DNA from 3 places in the Sphingomonas sp. HMP9 genome. Region 1 is predicted to be linked to each of the others. Evidence: predicted binding sites of a transcription regulator. Region 1 holds the regulator's gene; each other region holds the start of a gene.
What was found. Region 1 encodes LexA, which represses DNA repair genes until DNA is damaged. Its sites were predicted from a motif close to GTTCCNCNCTTGTTCT; they were not measured.

Region 1 (10,618 bases):
ACGATCTTCAACCTGATGGGCCCGCTCGCCAACCCGGCCGGGACCACCCGCCAACTGATCGGCATCGCCCGCCCAGACTACGTCACGCTCTACGCCGACGCACTCGAACAGCTCGGCACGCAAGCCGCGCTCGTCGTGTCCGGCGAAGAAGGCCTCGACGAACTGTCGGGCGCCGGCCCCAGCATCGTTGCGTCCGTCGGCAGCATCGCGCTCCCAACAAGCATCGCCCCCGAGGACGCCGGCCTCACCCGCCACGCCATCACCGACATCCGTGGCGGCGACGCGCATCACAACGCCGACGCGCTCCGCCGCCTGCTCAAGGGCGAGACGGGCGCGTACCGCGACGCCGTCCTGCTCAACGCCGCCGCCGCCTTGATGGTCGCCGGCACCGTCCCCACCCTCGTCGATGGCGTGGCAAAAGCCGCCGCCGCTCTCGACACCGGCAGCGCCGACGCGCTGCTCGCCCGCTGGATCGCCTACTGACATGACCATGCTCGACCGTATTCTCGAGACCAAGCGCGCCGAAGTCGCCGCGCGCAAGGCCACCACCTCGCTCGCCGATATCGACGCCGGGATCGCCCGCATGTCGAAACCGCGCGGCTTCCGCGCCGCGCTCGATGCGAAGGCCGGCTATGCGCTGGTCGCCGAGGTCAAGAAGGCCAGTCCCTCAAAGGGCCTGATTCGCGCCGATTTCGACCCCGTCGCGCATGCCCGCGCCTATGAGGCCGGCGGTGCCGCCTGCCTGTCCGTCCTGACCGACGAAAAATGGTTCCAGGGAGCCGACGCGTACCTGACCGCCGCGCGCGACGCGGTGTCGATCCCGGTCCTGCGCAAGGACTTCATGGTCGATCCGTGGCAGGCGACCGAGGCGCGCGCGATCGGTGCCGACTGCATCCTGATCATCGTCGCTGCGCTCGACGACGTCCAGATGGCCGAGATCGAAGCCTCCGCGCTCGAATGCGGCATGGACGTGCTGGTCGAGGTCCATGACGCGCACGAGATGGAGCGCGCTCTGAACCTCAAGTCGCGGCTCATCGGCGTCAACAACCGCGACCTGCGCGACTTCACCGTCGATTTCCAGCGCACCTACGACCTCGTCGGCAAGGCGCCGAAAGACTGCACCTTCGTCGCCGAGAGCGGCCTGACGACCCGCGCCGAACTCGACGCGATGGCCGAGCACGACATACGCTGCTTCCTGATCGGCGAAGCGCTGATGCGCCAGGACGACGTCGAAGCCGCGACCCGAGCGCTGGTAGGATGACGGGCCTCACGCACATCGACGAAGCCGGTGCGGCGAGGATGGTCGACGTCGGCGGCAAGGCGGTCACCGCCCGCGAGGCGGTCGCCTCCGGCCGCATCACCATGTCCGCCGAAGCCGCCGCCGCGATCGGCGCCGGCACCGCGAAGAAGGGCGACGTCCTGGCGGTCGCGCGCGTTGCCGGCATCATGGCCGCCAAGCGTACCAGCGACCTGATCCCGCTCTGCCACCCGCTACCGCTAACCAAGGTCGAGATCGACCTCGTGGTCGACACAACCGGCGTCACCGCCACCGCGACCGCCTCGACTGAAGGCAAGACCGGCGTCGAGATGGAAGCCCTGACGGCTGCAACCGTAACCCTCCTGACGATCTACGACATGGCCAAAGCGATCGACAAGACGATGGTCCTCTCCGACATCCGCGTCCGCGCCAAATCCGGCGGCAAATCCGGCAACTGGACCGCATAACGACAAAACCCTCTCCCCAACGGGGAGAGGGAAAGACGCCGAAGGCGGCGAAGGGTGAGGGCACGCGAGGCAATACCCAAGGGGTAGGAGCCGCACCCCGACCGCAAGGGTTCTAGTCTTCGATCGTCCAGTAGTGATCCTGCACGATCGTCGACTCCACCGGCCGCCCCGCTGCATCCAGCGATGGATCATAGCGAAGCCGCTGCTCGATCAACCGGCAGGTCAGGCTGTCCAGCACCCCGCTCCCGCTCGACCGCGTCACCCGGCAATCCGACACACGCCCGCTCACCTGGACGACATAGCGGACTGAAACCACGCCACGAATACCCGTTCTCGGCGCGTCGCTCGGGTAATCAGAATCCTTCAACCGCCCCTTGCGCCACCGCGGCGGCGTTTCCTCGCCACCCCCACCGTCCCCATCACCATAGCCGCCGCTCCCGGTGCCGTTGCCGATCCCGCCACTCCCAGTCCCCGGCCCGCGCACATCCGAAGCGCCAGCGGTCGCCTGCGCGCCCAACCCGGCCTTCTCCGCAACCACGACCGGCGGCGGCACCATCACCGGCACCACCGGCGGCGGCGCCACGACCTCGGTCGCCTTCGACTTCAGATTGGGCGGCGACGCGGCGCCCTGAGGCTTGCGACTGGGCGACGGGCGTGGCCTGACCTTCTCGACCGGCGGCGGAGGCGGTGGCGGCGCCACGCCGAACACCTTCAGCGCGTCGGTAACGGCAGCCGGCATCGGCACGACCAGCCCATTGAGCAGTGCATAGCCAAGCACCCCCGGCAGCAGGACGGCCCCAACCGCCGCGCCGATCCTGTCTCTCGTCCGTGGCTGGGTAACCGTCATCCTATTGATCTGGTGTCTCATTGCGCGCCAGAAAAGCCCCTTGCCGCATGAACGGAAGCTGGCCGGCGGCGCCACAAACCCCACCCCGGCGAAGGCCGGGGCCCAGTTGGCACGGCTCAGCTAATAACGAGCGACGTCCGCCCAACCGTGTTTCCCCGCGAAGGCGGGAACCCAGCCTGGGCTGCCGCCTTCGCGGGAGCACAAGGCGGCTGTAGCCAACGTCCGATACACCGGATCGCCGCTCCCCCCCGGCGCCACAACACCTGTCCTACACGCCAAACCGATGGCACAGCACGGAACATACCGCGGCACCCCGCGCTTCCCCTCACGAGACGACCCCAAAGCGCGAACCGCCAAACCGCTCCCAGCGTCTATACTTTCTATACTTCACTTTTCAGAACCGCCTAAAAACAGAGCCTTAAGCATGACCCTAGTCCCCGTCGCCGAAGCCCAGACCCGCCTCTTCGCCATGGCCCCTCGCGTGGGCAGCGAGACTGTGTCGCTGCGCGAAGCCGCCGGCCGGTGGGCCGCCGAGGACATTCTCGCTCGCCGCACGCAGCCGGCGGCCGACCTCTCGGCGATGGACGGCTACGCGATCCGGTTCGCCGACCTTCCCGGCCCCTGGACCGTCATCGGCGAAAGCGCCGCCGGCCGTCCCTTCACCGGCAAGGTCGCTCCCGGCGAAGCCACCCGCATCTTCACCGGCGCGGCAATGCCCGAAGGTGCCGACACCGTGATGGTCCAGGAAGAGGCCGAACGTGATGGCGCGACCCTGATCCTGGCCGGCGAAGGCCCGCCGACGTTCGGCCGCAACACCCGCCGCAAAGGGCTCGACTTCTCGACCGGCACTAGGCTGATCGCCGCCGGCGACCGCCTAAGCCCCGCCCGCATCGCCGTCGTCGCGACCGGCGGGCACGGCAGCCTGACCGTCAACCGCCGCGTCCGCGTCGCCGTCGCCGCCACGGGCGACGAACTCGTCCCCCCCGGCACGACCACCGACGGCGTCGCACTTCCCGAATCGAACGGCGTCATGCTCGCCGCGATGCTCGCCGACATGCCCGTCGACGTTATCGATCTCGGCATCCTCCCCGACAATCTAGAGATCCTGCGCGAGGCCTTCGCGAGCGTTCAAGCCGACCTGCTCGTTACCACCGGCGGCGCCTCGGTCGGCGATCACGACCTTGTCCGCCCGGCGATCGAAGCCGCCGGCGGCCGAATCGATTTCTGGCGGATCGCCCTGCGCCCCGGCAAGCCGATGATGGCGGGGCGGATCGGCGAGATGATGGTGCTCGGCCTGCCCGGCAACCCGGTCTCCGCGTTCGTCACCGCCGCGCTGTTCGTGAAGCCCGTCGTCGCGCACATGGCCGGCGCGCGCGATCCGCTCCCTCAGTCGACCCACGCGCTGCTCGGCGAAGACCTGCCCGCCAACAATGCGCGCACCGACTATCTCCGCGCCGAGCTCCGCGACGGCAAGGCCTATGCCTCGACCATCCAGGACAGCTCGATGCTGCTCACGCTCGCGCGCTCGACCTGCCTGATCGTCCGCGCCGGCAACGCCCCGGCGGCCAGCGCAGGCGAATCGGCGGAAATCCTCGTGATTGCGTGATACGGGCGCTTGACGGCGTTAATTATGTTCCATAGAAGTTCCCAGTCTGTTCCGGACGGAGAACCGCCATGCTCACGCGCAAGCAGCACGAACTCGTCTGCTTCATCAACGATCGCCTCAACGAAACCGGCGTCTCGCCGTCGTTCGAGGAGATGAAGGACGCGCTCGACCTGAAATCGAAGTCGGGCGTCCACCGTCTGATCAGCGCGCTCGAGGAGCGCAACTTCATTCGCCGCCTGCCCAACCGCGCACGCGCGCTCGAAGTGTTGCGCATGCCGGAGCGTGCCGAGAAGAAGGTGCCGTCAAAGGCGTCGAACGTAAAGCCCGCGCCGGTCGCCGCACCGCAGCCCGCGAACGACGTCGTCGAAATCCCTCTTCACGGGCGCATCGCCGCCGGCGTCCCGATCGAGGCGTTCGAGGGCAGCACGATGCTGGCCGTTCCCGCGGCCCTGCTCGGCACCGGCGAACATTACGCGCTCGAAGTCTCCGGTGATTCGATGGTCGAGGCCGGCATCCTCGACGGCGACTATGCGCTGATCCGCCGCACCGAGACCGCCCGCGACGGCGAGATCGTCGTCGCCTTGATCGAAGAGAGCGAAGCCACGCTCAAATACTTCCGCCGCGAAGGCGCCATGGTCCGCCTCGACCCTGCCAACCGTGCCTATGATCCTCAGCGCTACGCCCCCGCGCAGGTCCGCGTGCAGGGCAAGCTCTCTGGAATCCTCCGCCGCTACGACTGAAGTGCTGGGACATGGCGCGGCCTGAACGCATGCACGGTGCGTTCGAGCAATGGCGGATGTCGCCAAGGGTGACGGTCGCCGGCATTCAGGATCGTCACGACCGTCCCCGTCCCCAAGTTCAACGCAACGCCGCCCGTCCGCCGAAGCACGCGGCGATCCAGTTTCAACCACCGTGGCACGCAGCGTTTCGGCAGACCACGTTCGCTGACGACGATATCGGCGCTGCGACACGCGGCGATGAACGCGGCGATCGGCACCATGTAAGCGCTTCGCGTCGCCAGGATCCGCCACGTCCGTCCCCGCGCCACGATATCGGTGACGCACAGATCGCGGCTGCACCGCGCATCGGGTTGGTCCGCGAGCAGCAGCGGTTCCCCATCCACCCCGCCATTCTCGGCCAGCATGTCGCGCGTATAATCCCCCGCCCGGTCGCGCAGCATCGCCAGCCCCGCCGCCGTCCGAACCGCGACATGGCGCCCGTCGCCCGTCACGAGAACGTCCGGTGGCGGCGTCATGAGCGCCCAGATCGCACCAGCAGCCAACGGCATCAGCCCGAGCCGTCGCCACCGCGTCCGCCACAGCGCGATCCAGATGCCGCCGACGATCATCAGCGCAAACGCCGCCGTCGGCATCGCGGGCAAGGACCGCACCGAGCCCGGCGCGCTGGCAACTCCATGCGCCAGCCACAGCAGCGCATCGAGCGATCGCTGCACCAGCCACCAGATCGGCGCACCAACGCCGGCTGCATCGAGCAGCAACGCCAGCGCCTCCAGCGGCATCACGACGAACGTCGTCAGAGGAATCGCAATGATGTTGGCGAACGCGCCATACAATCCAGCCTTGTGGAAATGATACACCGCGATCGGCATCAGCGCGACTTCGACCAGCAGCCCCGTCAGCAGCAGCGACGCGACACCGCGCGCGACCTTGCGCCAGCGTCCTTCGTCGTGAGGACCGAAGAACGCCCGGATTGCGGGATGTTCGTGCAGCGCCATGATCGCGGTGATCGCGGCAAACGAGAGCTGGAAGCTCGGCCCCGCCGCCGATTCGGGCAGGACCAGCATGACGCACGCCGCCCCCGCCGCGACGAGCCGCAAGGTCATCGCCTCGCGACCTATAGCCAATGCCGCCAGCACGAGCAGCGCGGCCACGCACGACCGAATCGTCGGAACCTGGCTGCCGGTCAGCAGCGTATAACCGATCGCCGCCGCCGCACCCGCTACGGCCGCGATCAATGGCAGGCGCGCATGCAGCGCCAGCCACGGACTGAGCGCCAGCAGACGCAACACGATCAACATCGTCGCCGCGACCGCTGCTGTGATGTGCAGGCCGCTGACCGACAGCAGATGCGCGAGCCCCGCGCGACGCATGGCCTCCGAATCCTCTTCGCTGATCGCCCCGACATCGCCGGTCGCGAGCGCCGCGGCGATACCGCCCGCACTGCCGTCCAGTCGCGATACGATATGGTGCGACAGCGCGACGCGGATACCCGCCCCCGATCCGTTCGGCGTCGTCACGACCACCGGTGCGAAGCCGCGCCCCGTTGCGCCGATCCCGCCAAACCACGCGACGCGCGCGAAGTCGTAGGCGCCCGGGACTGCGGGGAGCGGCGGCGGCATCAAACGAGCCCGAAGATGGACCACCGCACCGATGCCGAGCAGCGTCGGCGCATCCGCCTCGGCCAGATTGACACGGACGCGGTACGGCAACGCGACGTGCTGCCCGTCCGTCTCTACACCTTTACCGACCGGCAACACCGTCAACCGGACGAGCTTGCGCGCCACCAGCGGTTCGACCGCCTCGACCTTGGCGGAAAAACGCGCGATCGTCGGACCGGCCAGCACCGGCCGCGCCACCGATTCAGACCGTACCCAGATCAACCCGAGACCAAGCGCGCCCGTCAGCAACCCGGTCGCCAGCGCGCGTGCCGCACGTCCGCCCTGCCCCATGGCCAAGCACGCCAACCCGCTCGCCACCAACAGCAAGATCGCCACGCACCAGGCGGCAGAGTCCGGCAGGGCGAACCACAGCGCGATTCCCGCGCCCAGCATCACCGGCAGCCACAACACCAGTTGGTCGCGCTCCGCCTCGAGCCAGCGCTCCATGGCCAGCCCAACGACAGCCCCCCATCGCGGCACGCCCATTTGTCGCCGCCAAGGACGCATGCTAGGGGCGGCGACGGCTGTCATGGCCATCGGTTTTCTATCGTTTCTCCATCGTTTCTTCAGTCTGGGAGCACCCGCGGTTGGGCGCAATATCTGAAACGGGCACCGCCAATTCGGCTGCACCCGTGGTTACCCGTTTCGCTCCGTCGCCGACGGGGTTCCTGCATCTTGGCGGCGCGCGCACAGCGCTGTTCAACTGGCTGTTCGCAAAGGCGAAGGGGGGTAAATTCCTGCTGCGGATCGAGGATACCGACCGGGTCCGCTCGACCCAGCCGGCGATCGACGCGATTCTCGACGGGATGCGCTGGCTCGGGCTCGAGTGGGACGGCGACGCGGTCATGCAGTTCGCCGGCGCCGATCGCCACGCGCAGGTCGCGCACGAGATGATCGCCAACGGCCATGCCTATCGCTGCTATATGACCAACGAGGAAATCGCCGCGATGCGCGCTGAGGCGCAGGCGGCCAAGAAGCCGCTGCGCATCCGCAGCCCATGGCGCGACCGCCCGGCAAGCGAGGCCCCCGATCTTCCCCACGTCGTCCGCCTGCGCGCACCGCAGGAAGGCGCCGTCACGATCGAGGACCGAGTCCAAGGCGCCGTTACCGTCCGCAACGAAGAGATCGATGATCTCGTCCTGCTCCGCTCGGACGGCACGCCGACCTATATGCTCGCGGTCGTCGTCGACGATCACGACATGGGCGTCACCCACGTCATCCGCGGCGACGATCACCTCAACAACGCGTTCCGCCAGCTGCCGATCTACCGCGCGATGGGCTGGCCCGAACCAATCTACGCGCACATTCCGCTGATCCACGGCCCCGACGGCGCCAAGCTGTCGAAGCGTCACGGCGCGGTCGGCATCGAGGCGTATCGCGACGAGATGGGCATCCTCCCCGAGGCGTTTGACAATTACCTGCTCCGGCTCGGCTGGGGCCATGGCGATGACGAGATCATCAGCCGCGCGCAGGCGGTCGAATGGTTCGACCTGTCGGGCGTCGGCAAGTCGCCGTCGCGCTTCGACCTGAAGAAGCTCGAGAACCTCAACGGCCACTACATCCGCGAAGCCGACGACGCGCGTCTGGCGCAGTTCGCTGCCGACCGGATCGGTCACGACCTCCCGACCGGCGGACTCGATCTTCTGACTCGCGCAATGCCCGTTCTGAAGCCGCGTGCCGCAAACCTGAACGAGCTGGCCGAAGGATCGAATTTCCTGTTCAGCCAGCGTCCTTTGGCGATGGATGACGCCGCAGCGAGCCTTTTGCAGGGTGAAGCGAGCGCTATTTTGGTCAATGCCCATGCCGAACTTGACGCGCTCGACAAGTGGGATACGGAGGCGCTCGAAGGCGCGGTACGGCGCGTGGCCGAAGCGCGGGGCGTCAAGCTCGGCCAGGTCGCACAGCCGCTTCGCGCCGCGCTGACGGGACGCAAGACGTCACCGGGAATATTCGATGTGCTCGACCTGCTCGGGCGCGACGAGAGCCTCGGTCGGATCGCCGACCGAATGGCTAGCTGATAAGATTTCGAGGAAGGATACAAGCATGAGCGAGACCGCAACCCTCAAGGTCGATGGCAAGGATTTCGATTATCCGGTGATGTCCGGAACGGTCGGACCCGACGTCATCGATATCCGCAAGCTGTACGCGCAGACGGATAACTTCACCTATGATCCGGGCTTCACGTCGACGGCGTCGTGCCAGTCGAAGCTGACCTATATCGATGGTGACGCCGGTACGCTGCTGCACCGCGGCTACACGATCGGCGAACTGGCCGAACAGTCGAACTTCATGGAAGTCGCCTATCTGCTGCTTAACGGCGAACTGCCGAGCGCGGACGAGCTGGCGAATTTCTCGAACACGATCACGCGTCACACGATGGTGCACGAGCAGCTTGCGCAGTTCTTCCGCGGCTTCCGTCGCGACGCGCACCCGATGGCGATCCTGTGCGGTGTCGTCGGCGCGCTGTCGGCCTTCTATCACGACTCGACCGACATCCACGATCCGGCACAGCGGGTCATCGCGTCGCACCGCTTGATCGCCAAGATGCCGACGATCGCCGCGATGGCGTACAAGTACAGCGTCGGCCAGCCGTTCGTCTATCCGGACAACACGCTGAGCTACACCGGCAATTTCCTGCGCATGACGTTCGGCGTCCCGGCGGAGAAGTATGTGGTGAACCCGATTGTCGAAAAGGCGATGGACCGTATCTTCATCCTTCACGCCGACCACGAGCAGAACGCGTCGACCTCGACCGTCCGTCTTGCCGGCTCGTCGGGTGCCAACCCGTTCGCGTGCATCGCCGCCGGCATCGCCTGCCTGTGGGGGCCCGCGCATGGCGGCGCCAACGAAGCAGCGCTCAACATGCTGCATGAGATCGGTACCGTCGACCGCATCCCCGAGTTCATCGCCCGCGCGAAGGACAAGAACGATCCGTTCCGCCTGATGGGCTTCGGTCATCGCGTCTACAAGAACTACGATCCGCGCGCGGCCGTCATGCAGACGACCGTCAAGGAAGTGCTCGGCGAACTCGGCGTCACCGACCCCGTGTTCGACGTCGCGATCGAGCTCGAGCGTCTGGCGCTCAATGATCCGTACTTCATCGAGAAGAAGCTGTTCCCGAACGTCGATTTCTATTCGGGCGTGATCCTGTCGGCGATCGGCTTCCCGACCTCGATGTTCACCGTCCTCTTCGCGCTTGCCCGCACCGTCGGCTGGGTCGCGCAGTGGAACGAGATGATCACCGATCCCGACCAGAAGATCGGCCGTCCGCGCCAGCTGTACAGCGGCCCGACCGCGCGTGACTACGTCCCGATGGCGTCACGCTGATGAAGACGCTCCGGCCGATCCTGATTGTCGTCGGCGTGCTCTGCGCGCTGATGGGTCTGCTCTGGATCGGCCAGGGGCTCGGATACGTCCATTGGCCGCAGTCGAGCTTCATGCTCGACCAGCGGCCATGGGCAGATCGCGGCGCATTCCTCGCCGCGTTCGGTTTAGCGTTGATCCTGGTGGCGCGCCGGATCCGCCGGTAACGTCAGGACGAACCGCGCGCCTTCGCCCGGCGCGCTCTCGATCGTGAGATCCCCCTTCATTGCCCGCGCCAGACGCCGCGCAATGTACAGGCCGAGGCCATTGCCGCCGGCCTCCGACGGATCGACCCGCTCGAACTTCTCGAAAATGCGGACCTGATCCTGGGGCGCTACACCCTTCCCCTTGTCCGCGACCACGACGACCGCGTGGGTTTGCGTTCGCGTCACGGTGACGATCACCTGCGCCCCGCGTGGCGAATAGCGCACCGCGTTGCCGACGAGGTTCACCAGGATCTGCAACACGCGCCGGAAATCGCCCAGCGCGGCAACGCGCACGTCCATTGCTGGGCGCGTGATCGTGACATCGGCATTGGCGGCCCGAACCGACAACAGCCCGGCCGCCCGTCGCGCCACATCGGCGAGGTCGATCGGCTCGAGCACAAGCGCAAAATCGGGCCCTTCGACGGCCTGCAGATCGACGAGGTCATCGACCAGTTCGAGCAGATGCCGCCCGG
Region 2 (10,618 bases), 860 kb from region 1:
GTCGAGCTTGGCCTGCGGATCGTCGAACGTGTCGATCCAGCGTTTGTAGAGCGGCGTCATCACCTCTGCCGGGATCACCGCGTTGACGCGGATCCCGTCGCCGCGCAGGGCGACCGCCCATTCGCGGGTGAGCGCGAGTTGCGCGCCCTTCGCCGCCGCATAGGCGCTGGTGTCGCCTTGTCCCGTGACCGCGGTCTTCGACGAGATGTTGACGATCGCGCCGCCGGTCTTGCGCAGATGCGGTACCGCGTGATGCGCCATCGCGAAATAATGGACGAGGTTCTGGTCGAGCGAGGCGCGGAACTCGGCCGGTGACCGGTCGAGCCCGATGCTGTCATTGGCGCCGGCGTTGTTCACCAGGCCGTCGATCCGGCCGTAGCGTGATACCGCCGCCTCGACGGCCGCGGCGCACGCATCGTCGTCGGACAATTCGGTCGCGACGAACAGATGCTCGGCCGTGAAATCCTCCGGTGCGCTCCGTGATACGATCACGGGGATCGCACCTTCCTCGGCCAACGTGCGGACGATGGCAAGGCCGATCCCGGCCCCGCCACCCGTGACGATCACGATTTTACCGTCGAGCCCGAGCTTCATCCGGCGAACCGATAATCGATCAGCGACTGGGGCTTCATCTCGATCGAATAGCCGGGCAGCGTCGGCGGCATGTACGCTGCATCGCGGATCACGCAGGGGTCGACGAAATGCTCGTGGAGATGGTCGACATATTCGATCACACGCCCCTCCTTGGTGCCCGAGAAGCAGATATAGTCGATCATCGAGAGATGCTGGACATATTCGCACAGGCCGACACCGCCGGCATGCGGACAGACCGGCAGGTCGTACTGGGCCGCGAGCAGCAGCACCGCGAGCACCTCGTTGACGCCGCCCAGACGGCAGCTGTCGATCTGCACGACGTCGATCGCGCCTGCCGCCATGAACTGTTTGAACATGATGCGGTTCTGGCACATCTCGCCGGTCGCGACCTTGACCGCTCCGATCGCGCGCCGGATCGCCTGGTGGCCGAGGATATCGTCGGGGCTGGTCGGCTCCTCGATGAACCAGGGTTTTGCAAAAGCCAGCGCGTTGATCCACTCGATCGCCTGCGGAACATCCCACACCTGGTTCGCGTCGATCATCAGCTTCCGATCGGGACCGAGCACCTCGCGCGCGATCGTCAGGCGCCGGATATCGTCTTCCAGGTCGCGACCGACCTTCAGTTTGATATAGTCGAAGCCCGCATCGACCGCCTCCTGCGCGAGCCTGCGCAGCTTCTCGTCGGGATAGCCGAGCCATCCCGCCGATGTCGTGTAACAGGGGAAGCCGTTGGCCTCGAGATCGGCGATCCGCTCGGCCTTGCCCGCCGCGCGGTTCGTCAGCAGCGTGAGCGCGTCCTCCGGGGTGATGGCATCGGTCAGGTACCGGAAGTCGATCGTCCGGACCAACTCCTCCGGGGTCATGTCCGCGACGAGGCGCCAGACCGGCTTGCCGACCGCCTTCGCCCACAGATCCCAGATCGCGTTGACGACCGCGCCGGTCGCGAGGTGGATCGCGCCCTTGTCGGGGCCGATCCAGCGCAACTGGCTGTCACCGGTCAGATGTCGCCACATCCGCCCCGGATTCGCGATGATCCAGTCGAGGTCTAGCCCGATGACAAGATGCCGCATCGCCTCGATCGCCGCGACGCAGATGTCGTTGCCGCGCCCGATCGTGAAGGTCAGGCCGTGGCCTTCGAGGCCGTCGGTATCCGTGTCCAGCACGACATAGGCGGCCGAGTAATCGGGATCGGGGTTCATCGCGTCGGACCCGTCGAGCCCCGCGCTGGTCGGGAAACGAAGGTCGATCGTCCTGAGGCCGGTGATGGTCGTCATGCGGCGGCGACCATCGCCTGCGTCTGTTCGCCAAGGCCATCAATGCCGAGCCGCACGGTCTGGCCTGCACGCAGATATACCGGCGGCTTCTGGCCCAGGCCGACGCCCTTCGGCGTACCGGTCGAGATGATGTCGCCCGCCTCGAGCGTGCAGAAGTCGCTGAGGTAGGAGACGATCGTGGCGACGTCGAAGATCATGTTGGCGGTGGTGCCGTCCTGATAGCGATGGCCGTCGACTTCGAGCCAGAGCTTCAGGTCTTGCGGATCGCCGACCTCGTCCGCGGTGACGAGCCAGGGACCGATCGGGCCGAACGTATCGCAGCCCTTGCCCTTGTCCCACGTGCCGCCACGCTCCAGCTGGAACGCGCGCTCGGACACGTCATGGACGACGCAATAGCCGGCGACATGCGACAGCGCATCGGCCTTGGCGATATGGCGGCCAGGGGTGCCGATAACGACGCCGAGCTCGACCTCCCAGTCGGTCTTTTCGGATCCGCGCGGGATCTCGACATCGTCGTTCGGGCCCTGGATCGCGCTGGTCCATTTTCCGAACACGACCGGCTCGGCGGGGAGGTCCATGTTGCTCTCCGCGGCGTGGTCCGAATAATTCAGGCCGATGCAGATGAACTTGCCGGTCCGCGTGACGCACGGCCCGATCCGCGGCGCGCCATCGACCTTGGGCAAGGTCGTGACGTCGAGCGCGGCGATCTTTGCAAGACCCTCGGGTGACAGCAGGTCACCGGCGATATCGCCAAGTTCGGGGGGCAGCGCGCGGATCGCACCGTCCTGATCGAGGATGCCGGGCTTTTCCTGGCCGCGCGGGCCGTAACGCAGAAGTTTCATGCGGATTCCTTTAGTTGACCCAGCCGCCGTCGATCACGTGGACCGCGCCGGTGGTGAAGCTCGATTCGTCGCTGGCAAGATACAGGAACAGGGCGGCGATCTCCTCGGCGCGCCCGAGGCGGCCCATCGGCTGGCGCGCGACGAACGCCGCATCGGCCTCGCTGACCGAAATGCCCTGCGTCCCCGCCTGCGAGACGATGCGTTCGCGCAGGGACGGGGTCTCGATCGTGCCGGGGCATACGCAGTTGCAGCGGATCCCGCGGCCGACGAAATCGGCGGCGACGGCCTTGGTCAGCCCGACCACCGCCGCCTTCGATGCGCCGTAAGCATAGCGGTTGGGAATGCCCTTCACGCTCGACGCGATACTGCTCATGTTGACGATCGCGCCGCCGCCGCGCGCGAGCATGCCGGGCAGGAACGCCCGGATCATGCGGTGCATCGCATGGACGTTGAGATCGAACGACAGCATCCAGTCATCGTCGCTGCCTTGCAGGATGTCGCCTGCCGCAACGAAGCCGGCGACGTTGGCGAGAATGTCGATGTCGCCGATCGTGGCGGGCAGCGCCGCGATCGCGCTGGCGTCGAGCAGGTCGACGACGAGCCGCTCGACGCCGTCCATCGCCTGTAGCGCATCGCCGTCACGATCGAGCGCGAAGACCCGTGCACCCTCGTCGCGGAAGCGTTCTGCGGTGGCGCGGCCGATGCCTTGTGCCGCCGCGGTCACTACCGCGGTCTTGCCGGACAGTCTCATTCCATCTCCTGCGCGTCGTTGTGCGTTTCGCCGGTTTTATTAGTCAAAGTTACTTTTGAAAAGAGGCGACGGCGCTATTGTCGCGGGAGTACGCCGTGTCGAAGGAATTACCGTGACGTATCGCATCGTGACCGCGCTTGACCTGGTCGATGACGCAGAGCTGATCGCCGCCTACCGCGAACGCCACGCGCCAGGAGCCGTGTGGCCCGAGGTCGTGCGGGACATCGTCCAGCGGGGGTATCGCGACATGGAGATCTGGCAGGTCGCCGACCGCCTCGTGATGATCGCTGAGGTCGAGGACGATTTCCCGCGCGCAGCCGATCCGGCGTTGCAGCCGGTCGTCGCGTCCTGGGAAGCGGCAATGGACGTCTATCAGACGCCGATCGACGCGGCCGGACCGAAATGGGCGGTGATGGAGCGGATCTTCTCGCTCGCGGATCAGACTGCCGGCTGATCCTTCTCCGGTCCGATGCCGTTACGGCGTGAGCGTCACGAAGCTGTCCATCACGCGCTTGCGACCGGATTGTTCGAAGTCGATCTCCAGCTTGTTGCCTTCGATCTCGGCGATGCTGCCATAGCCGAACTTCTGGTGGAACACGCGCATGCCGAGCGAGAGATCGTCGCGGCCCTTGTTGCCGAGGCTGATCGCGCTCGACCGGCTTTCGACGACGCGGGCGGGCTTGGCCGAGAATGTGCTGCCGGTGCCTGCCGCGCGCTGCCAGCCCGGGCCTCGACCCGTGCCGCGCGCCACGTCGGCGAACGGGTCCGCGCGGTCGGACCAATTGGCTTGCCAGAGACTCGCGCCGCCGGACATCGTCGTTTCCGTATCGGTGTGTTCAGCGGGAAGTTCGGCGACGAAGCGGCTCGGGATCGAAGAGTTCCACTGGCCGTAGATCCGACGATTGGCGGCATGGATGATGACGGCCAAGCGCCGGGCGCGGGTGATCGCGACATAGGCGAGGCGACGCTCCTCCTCGAGGCTCTTTACGCCGCCCTCGTCGAGCGAGCGTTGCGAGGGGAACAGCCCTTCTTCCCAGCCGACGCAGAAGACGGTGTCGTATTCGAGGCCCTTGGCGGCGTGGATCGTCATGATCGTGACCTGCGGATCCTGCGCGCCGCCGTCGTTGTCCATCACCAGCGAGACATGCTCGAGGAACGCGCCGAGCGAGTCGTACTCCTCCATCGCGCGGACGAGTTCGCTCAGATTCTCGAGCCGACCGGTCGCCTCGACCGATTTCTCGGCCTGGTACATCGCGGTGTAGCCGCTCTCGTCGAGCAATTGGCGCGCGAGTTCGGCGTGCGGCAGCGTGGTTGCCATGTCGCGCCAGCGCGCGATGTCGCCGACGAGGCGGCCGAGCGACTTCTTCGCGGCGCCGGTCAGTTCGTCAGTGTCGAGGATGCGGGCCGCGGCCGTCGTGAGCGGCGTACCGGTGGCGCGCGCTAGCTGGTGGATGCGCGCGACCGCCTTGTCGCCCAAGCCCCGCTTGGGGACGTTGACGATACGTTCGAAGGCAAGGTCGTCCGCCGGCTGGTTGACCACGCGCAGATAGGCGAGCGCGTCGCGAATCTCGGCGCGTTCGTAGAAGCGGAAGCCGCCGACGATCTTGTACGGCATGCCGATCGCGATGAAGCGATCCTCGAACTCGCGCGTCTGGTGCTGTGCGCGGACCAGGATCGCGACCTCGTCCAAGGACTTGCCCGAGCGGCGGACGCTGTCGATCTCCTCGCCGACGCGGCGCGCTTCCTCGGGGCCGTCCCAAACGCCGATGACCTTGACCTTCTCGCCGACGTCGAGCTCGGTCCAGAGCTGCTTGCCGAGGCGGCCGCCATTGTTGGCGATCACGCCCGAGGCCGCGCCGAGGATGTGCGGGGTGCTGCGGTAATTCTGTTCGAGACGGATGACCTTCGCGCCCGGAAAGTCGCGCTCGAACTTCAGGATGTTCTCGACCTGCGCGCCGCGCCACGAATAGATCGACTGGTCGTCGTCGCCGACGCAGGCGATGTTCTTGCGCTCCTGCGCGAGCAGCCGCAGCCAGAGATATTGCGACGAGTTGGTGTCCTGATACTCGTCGACCATGATGTATTTGAAGCGCTGCTGATACAGGCCCAGCACGTCGCGGTGCGTTTTCAGGATGACGAGCATGTGGAGCAGCAGGTCGCCGAAATCGCAGGCGTTGAGCGCGCGCAGCCGGGTCTGATATTGCTCATAGAGTTCGCCGCCGCGACCATTGGCGTAGCGCTCGCTCTCGCCCGCATCGATATCGGCGGGGACGAGGCCCTTGTTCTTCCACTGGTCGATCAACCCGGCGAGGCTGCGCGTCGGGAAACGCTTCTCGTCGATATCCGCGGCCAGGATGAGCTGCTTGAGCAACCGCAGCTGGTCGTCGGTGTCGAGGATCGTGAAATTGGATTGCAGCCCGACCAGCTCCGCATGGCGGCGCAACATCTTGGCGGCGATCGCGTGGAAGGTGCCGAGCCACGGCATCCCCTCGACCGCGTCGCCGACCAGCCCGCCGACTCGCTCGCGCATCTCGCGTGCGGCCTTGTTGGTGAAGGTGACGCTCAGGATCTCGGACGGCCATGCCTTCTTGGTGAAGATCAGGTGCGCCAGACGCGCGGTCAGCGCCGCGGTCTTGCCCGTTCCGGCGCCTGCGATGATCAGGACGGGGCCGTCGGTGGTCAGCACCGCCTCGCGCTGCGGCGGATTGAGGCCACGGAGATAGGGAGGCTCGGCGTGCGGCGCGGACGTGTGGGCGATCTGGTTCACCGGTGAACAGGTAGGGAACGGGGGGCGATGGGGCAAGCAAGTATGACCTGTCGGCATCCGCAATAGCCGGAACAGGAAGGGAACTTCAGCGGAGGCGCACCTGAGTATCATGCGCTGCGCCAAGGCGGAGATTGCTGACCGTGCGGGGGAATGCCGATGGTCTACATGACCGCGCTGGACCGGTCTCCCGGATGTCATCGGACGCTCCAGATGGAGTTTTCACATGCTTTCGAACCGTCGCGAAAGCGTCGCGCGGGCGTCATGAAGTACGACTAGAGCATGCGCAGCGACGTGGTTCGTCGTCGGAGACACCGCATCCAGAAAGGCGTCCCGACGCGCTGGCGCCGTCGCCCGCAGGCTGAGTCCTGCGGACCGCAGGACCATATTGAGGAACATCATCATGAAGCTTTTCATCAGCGTCGCTTCGGCGACGATTGTCGGCGCATGCCTGTTTTCCACGATCGCTTCGGCTAGTCCCGGGCGCGAGCCGGTGTCGGTGCGCGTGTCGCGCGCCGGGCTCGACCTGACCAGCGACGCCGGGCGGACCGCGTTCCAGCACCGGCTGCGGTCCGCAATCAGCAGCGCCTGCCAGCCGCGCAGCGGGGGGCTCGACGCGCTTGCCAATGCGCAGCGGTGCCGCAAGGAAATGACCGCGGATGCCAGTGTGAAGCTGGCCGTCTTGTTCGCGCGCAGCGGGACTCAGCTCGCGAGCATCGGTGGGGCTCGGTAAACTCGCGCAGGACGGCTGATCGTTAGTCAGAGACGCTCCGACGATCCTCCCCCGCAAGGGGGAGGAAAGGGGCCGCGTCCGTTCCTTGTCCTCCCCCACCGCCGCCTCCGGCGCCCCCCCAACTGGCGGGGGAGGATCGTCAAGAGCGCCGTCCCAGATCAGGCCGAACGATCGCTTGATTTACATTTGTCATAAGATTGTCATCGTAAGGGCCGACTGCGAATTCCCATGGCAACCTCCACATTTGCACCCGCCGCGCTGACTGCTGATTCGAGCGGTGCGACATCGGCGCCGCACACCGGTCCCAAGCTCGACCATTCGCTGCACCCGGCAGGGCGGTGGATCTTCCTGGCCGTGCTGATCGGCGGGCTCGCCTATGCAGGGGTCAGCATCGCGTTCGACACCGCGCAGGTCGGCGAGAGCCTGGCTGGCGGGGCGTTCGCGTTCCTCGCGCTGGCGCTGTTGATCGCGCTAGGGTTCGAGTTCGTGAACGGGTTCCACGATACCGCCAATGCGGTCGCCACCGTCATCTACACGCACTCGATGCCCGCGCCGCTCGCGGTCGTCTGGTCGGGGTTCTTCAATTTCCTCGGCGTGATGCTGTCGTCGGGCGCGGTGGCGTATTCGATCGTCACGCTGTTGCCGGTCGACCTGATCCTCAACGTCGGCAGCGTCGGCGGTTTCGCGATGATATTCGCACTGTTGCTGGCGGCGATCGTGTGGAACCTCGCAACCTGGGCGGCCGGGCTTCCCAATTCGTCCAGCCATGCGCTGATCGGCTCGATCCTGGGCGTCGGCCTCGCCAACCAGCTCATCAATGGCGTCGCGGACGGGACGTCGGGCGTCGACATGGTGCAGGTCTGGAAGGTTCTGTCCGCGCTGGCATTCAGCCCGCTCGTCGGGTTCGTCGGTGCGTTGTTGCTGCTGCTCGTGATGAAGCGGTTCCTGCGCGACCAGAAACTGTACGAGGCGCCCAAGGGGCAGACGCCACCGCCGCGCGGCATCCGCGCGCTGCTGATCGGCACTTGCACCGCGGTCAGCTTCGCGCATGGCAGCAATGACGGACAGAAGGGGATGGGTCTGATCATGCTCATCCTGATCGGCTGCGCGCCGACCGCCTATGCCCTGAACCGGACGATGCGCGAGAGCGCGATGCCGGCGTTCGTGCAGACGGCGCAATCCGCATCGGCCGCGTACCGCGCGCACGCCGATGGTACGCCGGTCGACGTCGGTACCGCGCGTGCGCAGGTCACGCAGGCGCTGAAAGCCAAGCATGTCGCCGACCCGGTCATCTACGGCGCGCTGGCGACATTGTCGGACGACGTGTCGAGCCGGATCGAAAGCTATGGCTCGCTCGGCAAGGTGCCGGCCGCGGCGACGCCGAACCTGCGCAACGACATGTACCTCGTGCTCGATACGACCAAGCTGATCGCCGCCGACACGTCCGCGCAGAGCCGCTTCACCGCGCAGGAGATCACGACGCTCAAAAGCTATGATAGCGGGCTCGAACAGGGCACGCGGTACATTCCGACCTGGGTGAAGGTGACCGTCGCGCTGGCGCTGGGGCTGGGCACGATGGTCGGATGGAAGCGGATCGTCGTCACGGTCGGCGAGCGGATCGGCAAGACTCACCTGACCTACGGCATGGGCGCGTCGGCCGAGCTGGTCGCCGCGGCGACGATCCTGCTGGCGGTGAGATACGGCATGCCGGTGTCGACCACGCACATCCTGTCGTCAGGCGTCGCGGGCGCGAGCGTCGCCAACGGTGCGGGGTTGCAGCGGCGTACGGTGATGAACATGGCGCTGGCCTGGGTCATGACCTTGCCAGTGGCGATGCTGTTGTCGGGCGGGTTGTACTGGCTGTTGCTGATGTTGGCACACTCGCTGGGGTATTGAGGGCAGATCGGTTCTGCTTCCTCTTCCCGTCATCCTGACGAAAGTCAGGACCCAGAGCCACGGAAGACGGCGCGGGTTACCCTGGGTCCTGACTTTCGTCAGGATGACAGCGGAAGTTGGTACAAACCGGGTGCCCAGGTGCCGGATAGCGGCTCGGGAACCGCTCCCTCACGCTGTGGGTTGCCGGGATCATGCAAATACGATGTTCGATCTGCGGGAACTGGGACTGGATCGCGCGCGACGCATGGTCCGAATGTAGCCATTGCCGCCTGCTGGTACGCGATGTGAACGACGTCGGCGCGGTGGCGCGCGACATCGTCGCCCGGCTCGACGGCGGCACCGTCGATCTGGTGCGCGACCCGGCGGACCGCTGGACCCTCGACGCTGCCGGCTTGCGCAACGCCGCTTGGCGGTTCGGGTTCGAGGTCGAGCCGATCGTCGTGGCTCCCGATACCGTCCGCTTTCCCCCCGATGATCGGCCCGCCCGCGCGCGTGCGACCCCTGCGACATCGGTGCCCCACGAGATCGGGCTCGGCATGATGGCGCGCCCCGCCGACGCGGACGACATCGTCTCGATCGCCACCGATTTCCGGGACGACTTCACCCGGATCGTCGTCCTGCTCGATGGCACGTCGGACGACGCCGGTGCCCTTGCCGAACGGCTCCCGTGGATCGAGGTCGCCCATCACCCTCTCGCGGGCGACTTCGCCGCGCAACGCAATCGCCTCCAAGACATGATGCAGACCCGCTGGGTGTTGCAGATCGACACCGACGAGCGCCCCGATGCAGCCTTGCTTGACGCGCTCGGCTGGCTGGTCGCGGCGGCGGATTGCGACGGGTTGCGCTCGCTTGGCCTGCCGCGGCGCAACCTTGTCGACGGGGTGCAGTCCGCATCCTATCCGGACATCCAGTACCGCCTGAACCGCAGCGACATCCGTTTCGCCGGCCGTGTCCACGAGCGGCCGGTCGTGCCGTTCCTCGAGAGTTCGCTGGCACTGGCCGGTGCGCTCGAACACCGGCTCGACGGCGAGCGGGTGCGCGAGCGGACGCGGATCTACGAGGTGATGTCGACCGGCGCGGGGCGGCCAGAGGACGAGACGTTGCTGCTTGCCGCCTTCGATCCTGCCGCGGTGCGATAGACTGCGATGGTCTGCGCGGCGAGTGTGTCGCGCGTGAACATCCCCGAGGCCCGACGGCTCGCCGCGGCATAATGCGCGCGCAATCCGGGGTCCTCGATCATCCGCTGGACCTGCGTCGCGAGATCGTCCCCGGTGCAGGTCTTCGCCAGCAATCCGGCGCCGCTCTCGCCGATGAACAGCCGCGCGCTGGGGTCCTCCGCAGAGGCGACGACCGGGCGGCCGAACATCATCGCCTCCTGATACACCAGTCCAAAGCTCTCGTACCGCGAGGGCGCGACGATCACGTGCGCGGCTTCCATCAGGTCGTGCAGCGTGGCTTCGTTGACGCGGTGGTGGCAGGTCAGGCGCGCGCGGACCGATGCGGGGATCGCGCCGACGTCCTTGGCCTGCACGCCAACGATCGTCAGCCGGAAATCGGGCATGCCCGCGTCGGCACGGCGCGACAGGATCCTGAGCGCCATGATCAACGCGTCGAACCCCTTGCGATGCTCGTCACGGCCGACGAAAAGCAGTTCGATCGGTTCGCCGAGCGGGTAGGTCGCCGCTGTGCCGCGCGCGACGATCTCCGGCGGCAGGCTCAGTCCGATCACCGCGTGCCCTGAGGCCGTCCCAGGGGCCGCGACGC
Region 3 (10,618 bases), 470 kb from region 1:
CTGGACCCCGGCCTTCGCCGGGGTGGTGGCGTTGGTGGGGTGGCGGCGGTAGTGGCGGTGGCGCTGTTCATGGGGCGTGCCTAGCCCATCGGCGCGTCGATCGATCTAGGCGGTTCGCTGAACCACCGCGGCCCGGCGTCGGTCATGTGGAAGCAGTCCTCGATCCGGACGCCGTACTTGCCCGGCGTGTAGATCCCCGGTTCGTCCGAGAAGCACATCCCCGCCGCCAGCCTAGTCGTCTCGCCGTGGACGAAGTTGACGGGTTCGTGGCCGTCCATGCCGATCCCGTGCCCGGTGCGGTGCGACAGGCCGGGGAGTGTGTAGCCCGGACCATAGCCGAGCGTATCGTAATACCGCCGGACCGCATCATCGACGCTGCCCGCGGTCGCGCCGATCCGGGCAGCGGCGAAGGCGACCTGCTGGCCGCGCGCAACCTGATCCCAGGTCTTGCGCTGGTCGGCGGTCGCGGCGCCGTGCACCCAGGTGCGCGAGACGTCGGACTGATAGCCCTGCACGGTGCAGCCGCAGTCCATCAGCACGACCTGCCCATCGGCCACGCGGTGGATCTCGCGGCTGCCGTGCGGATAGGCGGACGCTTCGCCGACCAGCGCCATCGAGAATTCGGGCGCGCCGCCCAGTGCTTTCGTCGCGGCGGTCATCAGCGCGCCGATCTGCGGGCCGGTCATGCCCTTCTCGACGCGTGCGTGCGTCCAGCGATACGCGGCGAGCGTGACGTCGGTCGCCGTCTGCATCAGCGCGATCTCGGCGGCCGTCTTGATCATCCGGCTGGCGCGGACAACGGGATCGGGCGACACGATCCTCGCCCCCGGCAGCACGCGCGCGAGACCGGCATAGGCGAAATAGCGGACGTCGGCCTCCAGCCCGATCGGCAACGCGGCGAGTTTGCGGTCGCGCAAGAACCCGGCCACGACGCGCAGCGGATCCTCGTCCTCCTGCCACACGCGCACGTCGGCGGGGACGGCGAGCGTCTCGCGCACCGAGGGCTCCTCGAAGAAGGGCGTGACGATGCACGGCGTTCCCTCGACCGGAATCACCGCCAGCGTCAGCCGCTCGCTGGTGTGCCAGCGGACGCCGGTGAAGTAGATCATCGACGATCCGGGCTCGATCAGCACCGCACCGATCCCCGCCGCCTTCATCAACGACTGCGCGCGGACCAGCCGCGCGGCGCGCTCGGTAGCATCGATCGGCTTAGCCGTCCGGGTGATGTCGGACAGCGCGGAAAGGTCTGGTTCGGCGGCGCGCAGGAGTGCGCTAATGGACAGCAAAGGCGCCGCGGCGGCGAGGCCGAGCAGCGTGCGGCGCGAAGGCGTAAAGGCGGTCATCGACATCGCCGGACGATAGGGTGCTTGACCCGAGCGCCGCAATCCCCTTCCCTTGCGCACGAAATTCGGGAGCGATTAATGGCCAAGCGGCTAACCTATTACATCTTGCTGGGGCTGGTCGCGGGTCTGGTCGTCGGCTGGATCGTCAACGCGTCGATCGACGACGGCACCGCAGCCTCGGCCGCGCGGCTGAAGGACATTGCCGGCTATTTCTCGATCGTGACGTCGCTGTTCCTGCGGCTGATCAAGATGATCATCGCCCCCCTGGTCTTCTCGACGCTGGTCGTCGGCATCGCGCATATGGGCGACACCGGCGCGCTCGGGCGGGTGGGCTTGCGCAGTCTCGGCTGGTTCGTGTGCGCGTCGCTGTTGTCGCTGACGCTCGGCATGATCCTGGTCAATCTGCTTCACCCGGGCGTCGGCCTCGCGCTGGCGATCCCGCCGGCCACCGCGTCGAGCGGGGTCGATGCCGCGGCGTTCGATCTCGCCAAGTTCATCGCGCACATCGTACCCGATTCGATGATCGCGGCGATGGCGGACAACGAGATCCTCCAGATCGTCGTCTTCTCGGTGTTCGTCGGCGTGGCGATCACCGCGGTCGGCGAGAAGGCCGCCCCCCTGGTCAAGGCGATCGAGGCGCTGGTCGCGGTGATGCTCCAGATCACCAATTACGTGATGCGGTTCGCACCGTTCGCGGTGTTCGCCGCGGTGACCGCGACGCTTGCCGAGCGCGGCCCGAGCATCCTCGGCGATCTCGGCTATTTCATGCTGTGCTTCTATCTGGGGCTCGCGCTGCTGTGGGCGATGCTGATCGGGATCGCGTTCGTGCTGATCGGCCCGCGGACTCGGTTGCTAGTGCGCTATATCCGCGATCCGTTGATCCTCGCCTTCTCCGCCGCGTCGTCGGAGGCGGCGTATCCGCGGACGCTGGAGGCGCTCGACCGGTTCGGCGTGCCGCCGCGGATCGCCAGCTTCGTGCTGCCGCTGGGCTATTCGTTCAATCTCGACGGGTCGATGATGTACATGACGTTCGCGTCGCTGTTCATCGCGCAGGCCTATGGCATCCACATGCCGATCGGGCAGCAGATCGCGATGCTGCTCGTGCTGATGGTGACATCGAAGGGGATTGCGGGCGTGCCGCGTGCGTCGCTGGTGGTGATCGCCGGCACGCTGTCGATGTTCAAGATCCCCGAGGCGGGGATTCTGCTGATCCTCGCGGTCGACCATTTCCTCGATATGGGGCGCTCAGCGACCAACGTGATCGGCAATGCGGTCGCGGCGACGGTCGTCGCGAAATGGGAGGGCGGGCTCGACGAGCGCGAGCCGGCCGACCGGGACTTTCCGCATGCACCGACCGGGCATGGGCCCAAGACGAATATCGACAGCTTCGACAAGATCGGGCCGGGTCAGGGTTGAGGCTGCCAAAGTTTAACTAACTCCGTCATCCCAGCGAAGGCTGGGATCCAGAGCCACAATCGGGCGCGCTGGTGGCTCTGGATCCTGGGTCGAGCCCAGGATGACGGGAGGTTAGAGGCGGAGGCGTTACCTAGTAGCTCACGCGTATGCGTAGGGGCCGCCCTTCTTGAGCCCGGCCTGATATGCCGGCCGCGCGTGCACCTTGGCGAGCCACGCGATCGTTGCTGGGCGGGACTCGTTCATGCCGCCGCGGCTGCGCGCGGCTTCGAGCGGGAAGCTCATCATGATGTCGGCGGCAGTCATCTCATTGCCGGCGAACCACGGGCGCTGCGCCAGTTCGGATTCGACATAGTCGAGATGGACGTCGATCATCGGCTGGATCTTCTTGACCGCGACCTTGCCCATGATCGGGATGCGCGCGAGGACGAGCTTGAGTAGCAGCGGCGGCATCATCGAGCCTTCGGCGTAATGCAGCCAGAAACGGTAGCGCAGCGCGTCAGCGCGGTTCGCGGGCGCACCGAGTTTGCCGTCCGCTTTGTCGACGAGATATTCGACGATCGCGCCGGTCTCGGCGATGACTTGGCCCCCTTCGACATCGGTGTCCTCGATCACCGGCGACTTGCCGAGCGGGTGGACCTTCTTGAGTTCGGGCGGCGCAAGCATGGTCTGCGGGTTCCGCTCGTAGCGCTTGATCTCGTACGGGAGGCCGAGTTCCTCGAGCATCCACAGGATCCGCTGCGATCGCGAGTTTTCGAGGTGGTGGACGATGATCATGCTGGCTCCCCTGCTCTTCTATCCCGCCGACGCGCTTATCCGGCCGCGGTGCGCGCCGTCCAGATCCAGGCGACGGCGGGAAATTCCACCGTGTCGTCGATGCGGTGACGGTCACAGACTTGGGTGAGACGCGCGATGTAGTGCTCGCGTTCCTCGGGCGCCGAGTCGCGGATCGCGGATGCCGCGGGGCCGATGCGGCGGAAATAGTCGACCGCGTCGGCGACCGGGTCGGGCCCGCCGCCGGCGCGATAGGCAAAGTCGATGCGGCGCGGCGGTTCTGCATGCCAGCCCGCGTTGGCGAGGATATCGGCGACATGGCCGGGGTCGGCGAACGCGAACGGGCCGGGCGCGGTCGTCGCCGGCGCGTCCGCGTCGCCACCGGTAGCGGCAATGGTTTCGGTGGCCCAGCGATTGGCGGCGCGCTCGGCGAAACACGAGAAGACTAGGGTCGCGTCCGGCGCGGCGGCGGCGGCGAGCGTGGCGAAGGCGGCGACGGGGTCGGCGAAGAACATGACGCCGTGGCGCGAGACGTAGAGATCGACCGGGGCGTGGTGCGCAGCGGCGACGGTGATGTCGGCGCATTCGAACTGCGCGTTGGTTTGGTCGCCGGCGCGTTGCCGGGCGGTCTCGATCAGCGTGGGGGAGAGATCTATCCCGGTGACGGTCGCGTTCGGGAGGGCGTGCGCGGTGGCCATCGTGGTCGCGCCCGCGCCGCAGCCGATGTCGATGACGTTGGCTGTTTGGGGTGAGGCGGCAGCGAGGATCGCGGCGTTCAGATGCGGCGTGAGGGTGGCAAAGCTGCGATCGGTGCGGCGCCATTCCTCGGCCCAGACGTCGCCAATCCTGCCAGTCCAGTCAAAGCCTGTGGTCATCAGCGGGGCGCTTCATGCTTGGGGTTCGGGGGCGTTGGGGGAGTGAAGTATAGAAAGTATAGACGCTCGCGCGGGTTCTGCGTCGAGCGATTTCTGCCGCCGCGGTAGTTCGCGCATCGTTGTTTCCCCGCGAAGGCGGGGATCCAGTCTGAGCTCCCGCCTTCGCGGGAGAAGATCGGAGTGGGAGCGCTGGGATATATTGGCGGTTGCAGCGCACGCCGGAACTTGGGTTGTCTGAGCAGTTGATTTGAGAGGCCGTGCCAATTGAGCCCGGCCTCCGTCCAGGTAGCGCGAGCTTGGAGTGTCGCGGCATTCGATTTGCGAGGCAATCCCGATTGGGCCCCGGCCTCCGCCGGGGTGGTGCGGACTCGGGTTGTCATGGCAAGAGATTTTGTAGGCCATCTCAGCGGGGCTAGCCCTCCGCCCGGGTGGCGCGAACTTGGGTTGTCGTGGCAGTTGATTTGAAAAGCCATCCCAGTTGCGCAGGGTCTCCGCGCTGTTGGCCCGACATTGGGGTGTCGGGGGGCTCGATTTGATAGGCCTTCCCACCTGGGCCCCGGCCTTCGCCGGGGTGGGGGCGGGTTTGGAGGCGGTGCCGTTCCTCGCACGCCCTCACCCTCCCATTGCAAGGGCAATGGGTCCCTCCCTCTCCCCCGAGGGGAGAGGGTGAAGGGGTCCCCCCGTTTCCTGTCGGGGAGACGGGTGGACTTAGACGTCGTCGCCGTCTTCGGGGCCGGCCATCATTTCCTCGGCGACCTTGTCGGTGCGCGCACGGATCTGCTTTTCGAGGCGGTCGGCGGTTTCGGGGTTGTCCTTGAGGAAGGTCTTCGAATTCTCGCGACCCTGACCGAGACGGACGCTATCGTAGCTGAACCACGCGCCCGACTTCTCCACGAGGCCTGCCTTCACGCCGAGATCGAGGATCTCGCCGAGCTTCGAGACACCCTGCCCATACATGATGTCGAACTCGACCTGCTTGAACGGCGGCGCGACCTTGTTCTTGACGACCTTCACGCGCGTCTGGTTGCCCGTCACCTCTTCGCCGGCCTTGATCGCGCCGATGCGGCGGATGTCGAGGCGGACCGAGGCGTAGAACTTCAGCGCGTTGCCGCCCGTCGTCGTCTCCGGGTTGCCGTACATCACGCCGATCTTCATGCGCAGCTGGTTGATGAAGATCACCATGCAGCGCGATCGGCTGATCGAGCCAGTCAGCTTGCGCAACGACTGCGACATCAGGCGCGCCTGGAGGCCGACATGGCTGTCGCCCATCTCGCCCTCGATTTCCGCGCGCGGCACGAGCGCGGCGACCGAATCGACCACGAGCACGTCGATCGCGTTCGAGCGGACGAGCGTATCGACGATCTCGAGCGCCTGCTCGCCGGTATCGGGCTGCGACACGATCAGCTCGTCGATGTTGACGCCGAGCTTCTTGGCATAGACCGGGTCGAGCGCGTGCTCGGCATCGACGAACGCGGCAGTGCCGCCACCCTTCTGCGCCTCGGCGATCACGTGGAGCGCGAGCGTGGTCTTGCCCGAGCTTTCCGGCCCGTAGATCTCGATCACGCGGCCGCGCGGCAGGCCGCCGACGCCGAGCGCGATGTCGAGCCCGAGCGAGCCGGTCGAGATGACCTCGACCTGCATCGTTTCCTTGGAACCCAGGCGCATCGCCGAGCCCTTGCCGAACGCGCGGTCGATCTGCGCGAGCGCGGCGTCGAGCGCCTTCTGGCGGTCGTTGGTTGCGGTTGCCATGCCGGTGTCGATCACTTTCAGATTAGCGGCCATTGATAAGCTCCCATCGCTAAAGCAAGCGCGCGTGCCATTCAACGCGTCAAACGCCATGTATTCTCTTTGTTCTCCTGGAACAAGTGCGGAACATCGGGTTTGTGCAAAAAGGGCCGGGTTTCGTAGCAGCCACCGAGTTGCATACTCGACATCTGCGGATGCGCTGCATGGTGGATCCCGGAACGAGTCCGGGATGACGCGATGGGCTGGGGAAAGTTTGGTCGAGAACGGCTCGGGTTGCTCGGGCATGGGTTCGCAGCGGTCGACTTGATCGGCGCGCTTGAGATGCGTCCAGGAGGAGCGGTTGCGATCGTGGCTCTGGATCCTGACTTTCGTCAGGATGACGGAGCGCAGTGAGAGGTGAACCAGGCGAGCGTCGTGGCGAGCGTCCACCAGCCGCGGGCTTGTGCGGCGGTTGCGGTGGCGTCCCTGGCTTCGGCGGTCTCGAAAAGGGCGAAGCAGGTGGCGCCGGAGCCGGACATTCTGGACAGCAGGACGTCGTGCGCCGCGTCGAGCAGCGCGCGGACGTCAGCGATGACCGGGGCCGACGCCAGCGCGGAGGGCTCCAGATCGTTGCGGCCTGCCGTTGCACGCGTGAGAAGGTCGCCTTCGGGGATCGGACCGCGATCCTGCCCGTCCCAATTCTTGAAGACGGCGGCGGTCGAGACCGCGACGCCGGGATTTACCAGGAGAAGCGGCGTGCCGGACAGGCCTTCGAGGTTTGTAAGGGTGTCGCCCTTGCCGGTGCCGAGCGTGGTGCGGTTGGCTAGGCACGCGGGGACGTCTGCGCCGAGCTTCGCGGCGATGGCGTGCAGGCGCGCATCGGTGGCGGCGATACCGTGGAGGCGCACAAGCGCGCGGAGCGTAGCGGCGGCATCGGCCGAGCCGCCGCCGATGCCCGAGGCGATGGGGAGGTGCTTTTCCAGCGTTATCGCGTGACGGGCGTTCGGGGCGAAGGCGGCGGTGAAGGCGTCGGCGGCGGCAGTCACGAGGTTGCCGTACCAAGGGGCATTGCCCACGACCGTGTGTGACGCGCGTGGCGTGTCGTCATTACCCTCCCCCAACTGGGCCCCGGCCTCCGCCGGGGTAGTGTCGGGGGGAGTCAGGAGCGCAGCGGCGAAAGGGCCGGTGATGGTGAAGCTGTTGGTCTGCGCGGCTTCGACGGTGACGGTGTCGCCATCGGTGGCGAAGGCGAAGAGCGTTTCGAGCTCGTGATAGCCGTCGGGGCGGCGGTGGCGGACGTGGAGCGCCAGGTTGATCTTCGCAGGCGCGGGTTCGGTGGTGGCGGGCATCGGGGGTCTCGGGGTTTGGCGGGTCGGGGACTGGCTTAGCGGACGGAGGGGCCCTGGCAACGCTGTGCGACGTAATCGCCAACATCCGTCATCCTGACGAAAGTCAGGATCCACAGCCAGGCACGGCAGCGTTCGTTACTCTGCGTCGTGACTTTCGTCAGGATGACGGAGGGGGGGCGCGCACATGGCGAGGTCTGGGCGAGGGGCGGGCCAAGTGCGGGCGTCGTTATGGTCACTCCCGCCGTTCGCATCGCCCTCACCCTGCGCATAGCTGCGATGCGGGCCGTTCCCGATAAGAGAGCAGGTCAGCGGCGCGCTTTCGGCGGAAGGCCGTTGGCGATCTTGGCGGTCAGCCGCGCCGTGTCGCTGGGTTCGGCGGTCAGCACCGCGGCGCGCCAGGCGTAGCGGGCTTCGTAGCGTCGACCGACGCTCCAATAGGCGTCGCCCAAGTGGTCGGCGATTTCGGCGTTGGTGGGCTCGGCCTGCACGGCGGTTTCGAGCAGCGGCAGCGCGCGCGCGGTGTCGCCGGAGAGATGGTAGGCCCACCCCAGCGAATCGGTGATCGAGGCATTGGTCGGATCGAGGCGCGTGGCGCGTTCGAGCAGCCGGATCGAGGCGGGGATGTCGTCGGCATGCTCGACTTGCGCGAAGCCGAGATAGTTGAGCGCAAGCGGCTGCGCAGGGCCGCGCGCGACGGCTTTTTCGAGCGCCTCGCGGGCTTCGGGCCAGCGCCCGGCCTGATCGAGCGCGCCGCCATATTGCAGCCACGCTGCCCAGCTGCCGCCCGTGTCGCCGTCGGCGGCGATAACGCGCTGATAATACGTGGCCGCCTCGGCGGGGTTGCCGGTGGTCAGAAGCAGATCGGCATAGCGTTGCCAGTCGGCGGCTCCCGCCCCCGGCTGGTCGACGCGGTTCTTGGCGGCGGCGAGCGCTTCGCCGTCGCGGTCGGCGTTGGCGAGAATGTCGATACGCTCGGCGGCGGCGGCCACGGCGGAGGGGCCTTTCGGGTCGATCTCGTCGAGGACGGCGAGCGCGCGGTCGACGATCTTGGTGCGCGCAAGCGCGTCGGCGAGGAGCACGCGCGCGCCGTCGTAGCGCGGGTCGGCGCGCAGCGCGGCCTGCGTCAGGGCGATCGACAGCGGCGAAGGTTCGCCCGCCGCGAGGTCGCTGGCGAGGCGCGCGAGCAGACGCGAGACGCCGATCGCGAGCGGTTGTCTGGCCGGCGCCGCGGCGATCAGCGTCCGGGTTTCGGCGGCGAAGCGGCTGGCGACCGGGTCCTTCGCGGCGGTGGCAAGCGACGGTTCGGGATCGCGGCCTTCGGCGTGCGCAACCCAGGCGTAGAGCGAGGGCGCGAGGACCACGAGCGGCCCGGCGGCGAGCGTGGCGATGGCGGCACTCGCGGCCTTGGTATCGCCCTGTCGCGCGGCGTCGGCGAGCGGGAGCAGCGCGGCATCGGCGGGGGCAACGCCCGCCTTGCCGAGGACCGCGGCGGCGCGCGTGGCGAGCGCCATGTCGCCCGCCTCGAGCGCTTCGCGGTAAGCGCGGATCGCGACGACGGGATCGGCGGGCGATGCCGTCAGCACCCTGGCATAGCTGGCGGCGGCGAGGTCCGGTCGTCCCGCCGCGTCGGCAGCGCGCGCTTTCAGATACGCGGAGAGATCACTCGTCCCGGCCGTGGCGCCAGCCGTTGCGGGAGCCGCCAGGACGAGACCAAGTGCGAGCAATACGGGCTTACATGTTGGGATAATTGGGGCCTCCGCCGCCCTCGGGTACGACCCAGTTGATATTCTGGGTCGGGTCCTTGATGTCGCAGGTCTTGCAGTGGACGCAGTTCTGCGCGTTGATGACGAACTTCGGATCGCCTTCTTCGACGCCCACCACCTCGTAAACGCCGGCCGGGCAATAGCGTTGCGCAGGCTCGTCATACATCGGCAGGTTGTAGGTGATCGGCACCGCCGGATCCTTGAGCGTCAGGTGGACCGGCTGATCCTCCTCGTGATTGGTGTTCGAGATGAACACCGACGAGAGGCGATCGAAGGTGAGGACGCCGTCGGCCTTGGGATACGCGATCGGCTTGACCAGATCCTTGCGCCACAGGCTTTCATGATCGGGATGATGGTGCATCGTGAAAGGCACCTTGATCCCCAGATGCTCGAGCCACATCGTCACGCCGGCAAGCCCCGAACCGACCAGATCGCCGAACTTCTTGACCAGCGGCACGACGTTGCGGACGACCGACAGCTCCTTCTTCACCCACGATTTTTCGAACGCCGCTGGATAGGCGGCGAGTTCGTCATGGCCGCGCTGCGAGACGATCGCCTCGACCGCGGCCTCGGCGGCCATCATGCCCGACTTCATCGCGGTATGCGTACCCTTGATCCGCGGCACGTTTAGGAAACCGGCGCTGTCGCCGATTAGTGCCGCGCCGGGCATCACGAGCTTGGGGATCGACTGCAGCCCGCCATCGCTGATCGCGCGTGCGCCGTAGCTGACTCGCTTGGCGCCCTTGAGCAGCGCGGCGATCTCGGGGTGCGTCTTCCAGCGCTGCATCTCGTGGAACGGCGAGAGATGCGGGTTGGTGTAGTTGAGCCATGTGACGAAGCCGATCGAGACCTGACCGTTCGCCTGATGATAGATCCAGCCGCCGCCGTTCGAACCGTCGGTCTCGGTCAGCGGCCAGCCCTGCGTGTGGATGACGCGGCCGGGGCTGTGGAGCGCGGGATCGATGTCCCAGAGTTCCTTGATGCCGAGGCCGTAGACCTGCGGATCGCTGTCCTTGGCGAGGTCGAATGTCCGGATCAGTTCCTTGGTCAGGTGGCCGCGGCAGCCTTCCGAGAAGAAGGTGTATTTGGCGTGGAGTTCGAGGCCGGGGGTATAGTCGCCCTTGTGCGTGCCATCGCGCGCAACGCCCATGTCGCCGGTCGCGACGCCCTTGACCGAGCCGTCGTCGTTGAACAGGATTTCGGCGGCGGCAAACCCCGGGAAGATCTCGACGCCGAGCTCTTCCGCCTTGCCCGCGAGCCAGCGGCACAGATTGCCGAGGCTGCCGGTGTAGGTGCCCTTGTTGTGCATGAACGACGGCGTGACGAAGTGCGGCATCTCGCTCTTCTTCGTCTTGCTGAGGATCCAGTGATGGTTC

Region 2: the regulator LexA is predicted to act here: its motif matches at 6,297-6,312, upstream of HMP09_RS01315 (ATP-dependent helicase).
Region 3: the regulator LexA is predicted to act here: its motif matches at 6,264-6,279, upstream of recA (recombinase RecA).

What each region holds. Positions count from the first base shown of each region.
Region 1 is NZ_AP022673.1:1,131,217-1,141,834, forward strand. Features, by position in the region: gene trpD (anthranilate phosphoribosyltransferase) at 1-483, shown strand, start outside; gene trpC (indole-3-glycerol phosphate synthase TrpC) at 485-1,261, shown strand; gene moaC (cyclic pyranopterin monophosphate synthase MoaC) at 1,258-1,725, shown strand; gene HMP09_RS04880 (TonB family protein) at 1,838-2,572, opposite strand; gene HMP09_RS04885 (molybdopterin molybdotransferase MoeA) at 2,997-4,178, shown strand; gene lexA (transcriptional repressor LexA) at 4,247-4,918, shown strand; gene HMP09_RS04895 (ComEC/Rec2 family competence protein) at 4,909-7,023, opposite strand; gene gltX (glutamate--tRNA ligase) at 7,164-8,594, shown strand; gene HMP09_RS04905 (citrate synthase) at 8,620-9,903, shown strand; gene HMP09_RS04910 (hypothetical protein) at 9,903-10,106, shown strand; gene HMP09_RS04915 (sensor histidine kinase) at 10,068-10,618, opposite strand, start outside.
Region 2 is NZ_AP022673.1:271,730-282,347, forward strand. Features, by position in the region: gene HMP09_RS01290 (SDR family oxidoreductase) at 1-594, opposite strand, end outside; gene HMP09_RS01295 (L-fuconate dehydratase) at 591-1,868, opposite strand; gene HMP09_RS01300 (fumarylacetoacetate hydrolase family protein) at 1,865-2,710, opposite strand; gene HMP09_RS01305 (SDR family oxidoreductase) at 2,721-3,461, opposite strand; gene HMP09_RS01310 (L-rhamnose mutarotase) at 3,574-3,915, shown strand; gene HMP09_RS01315 (ATP-dependent helicase) at 3,937-6,219, opposite strand; gene HMP09_RS01320 (UrcA family protein) at 6,629-6,958, shown strand; gene HMP09_RS01325 (inorganic phosphate transporter) at 7,187-8,854, shown strand; gene HMP09_RS01330 (hypothetical protein) at 9,046-9,993, shown strand; gene HMP09_RS01335 (glycosyltransferase family 4 protein) at 9,909-10,618, opposite strand, start outside.
Region 3 is NZ_AP022673.1:1,599,430-1,610,047, forward strand. Features, by position in the region: gene HMP09_RS07135 (M24 family metallopeptidase) at 81-1,349, opposite strand; gene HMP09_RS07140 (dicarboxylate/amino acid:cation symporter) at 1,422-2,759, shown strand; gene HMP09_RS07145 (glutathione S-transferase family protein) at 2,898-3,533, opposite strand; gene HMP09_RS07150 (class I SAM-dependent methyltransferase) at 3,569-4,405, opposite strand; gene recA (recombinase RecA) at 5,114-6,187, opposite strand; gene HMP09_RS07160 (4-(cytidine 5'-diphospho)-2-C-methyl-D-erythritol kinase) at 6,523-7,479, opposite strand; gene HMP09_RS07165 (tetratricopeptide repeat protein) at 7,785-9,203, opposite strand; gene HMP09_RS07170 (electron transfer flavoprotein-ubiquinone oxidoreductase) at 9,211-10,618, opposite strand, start outside.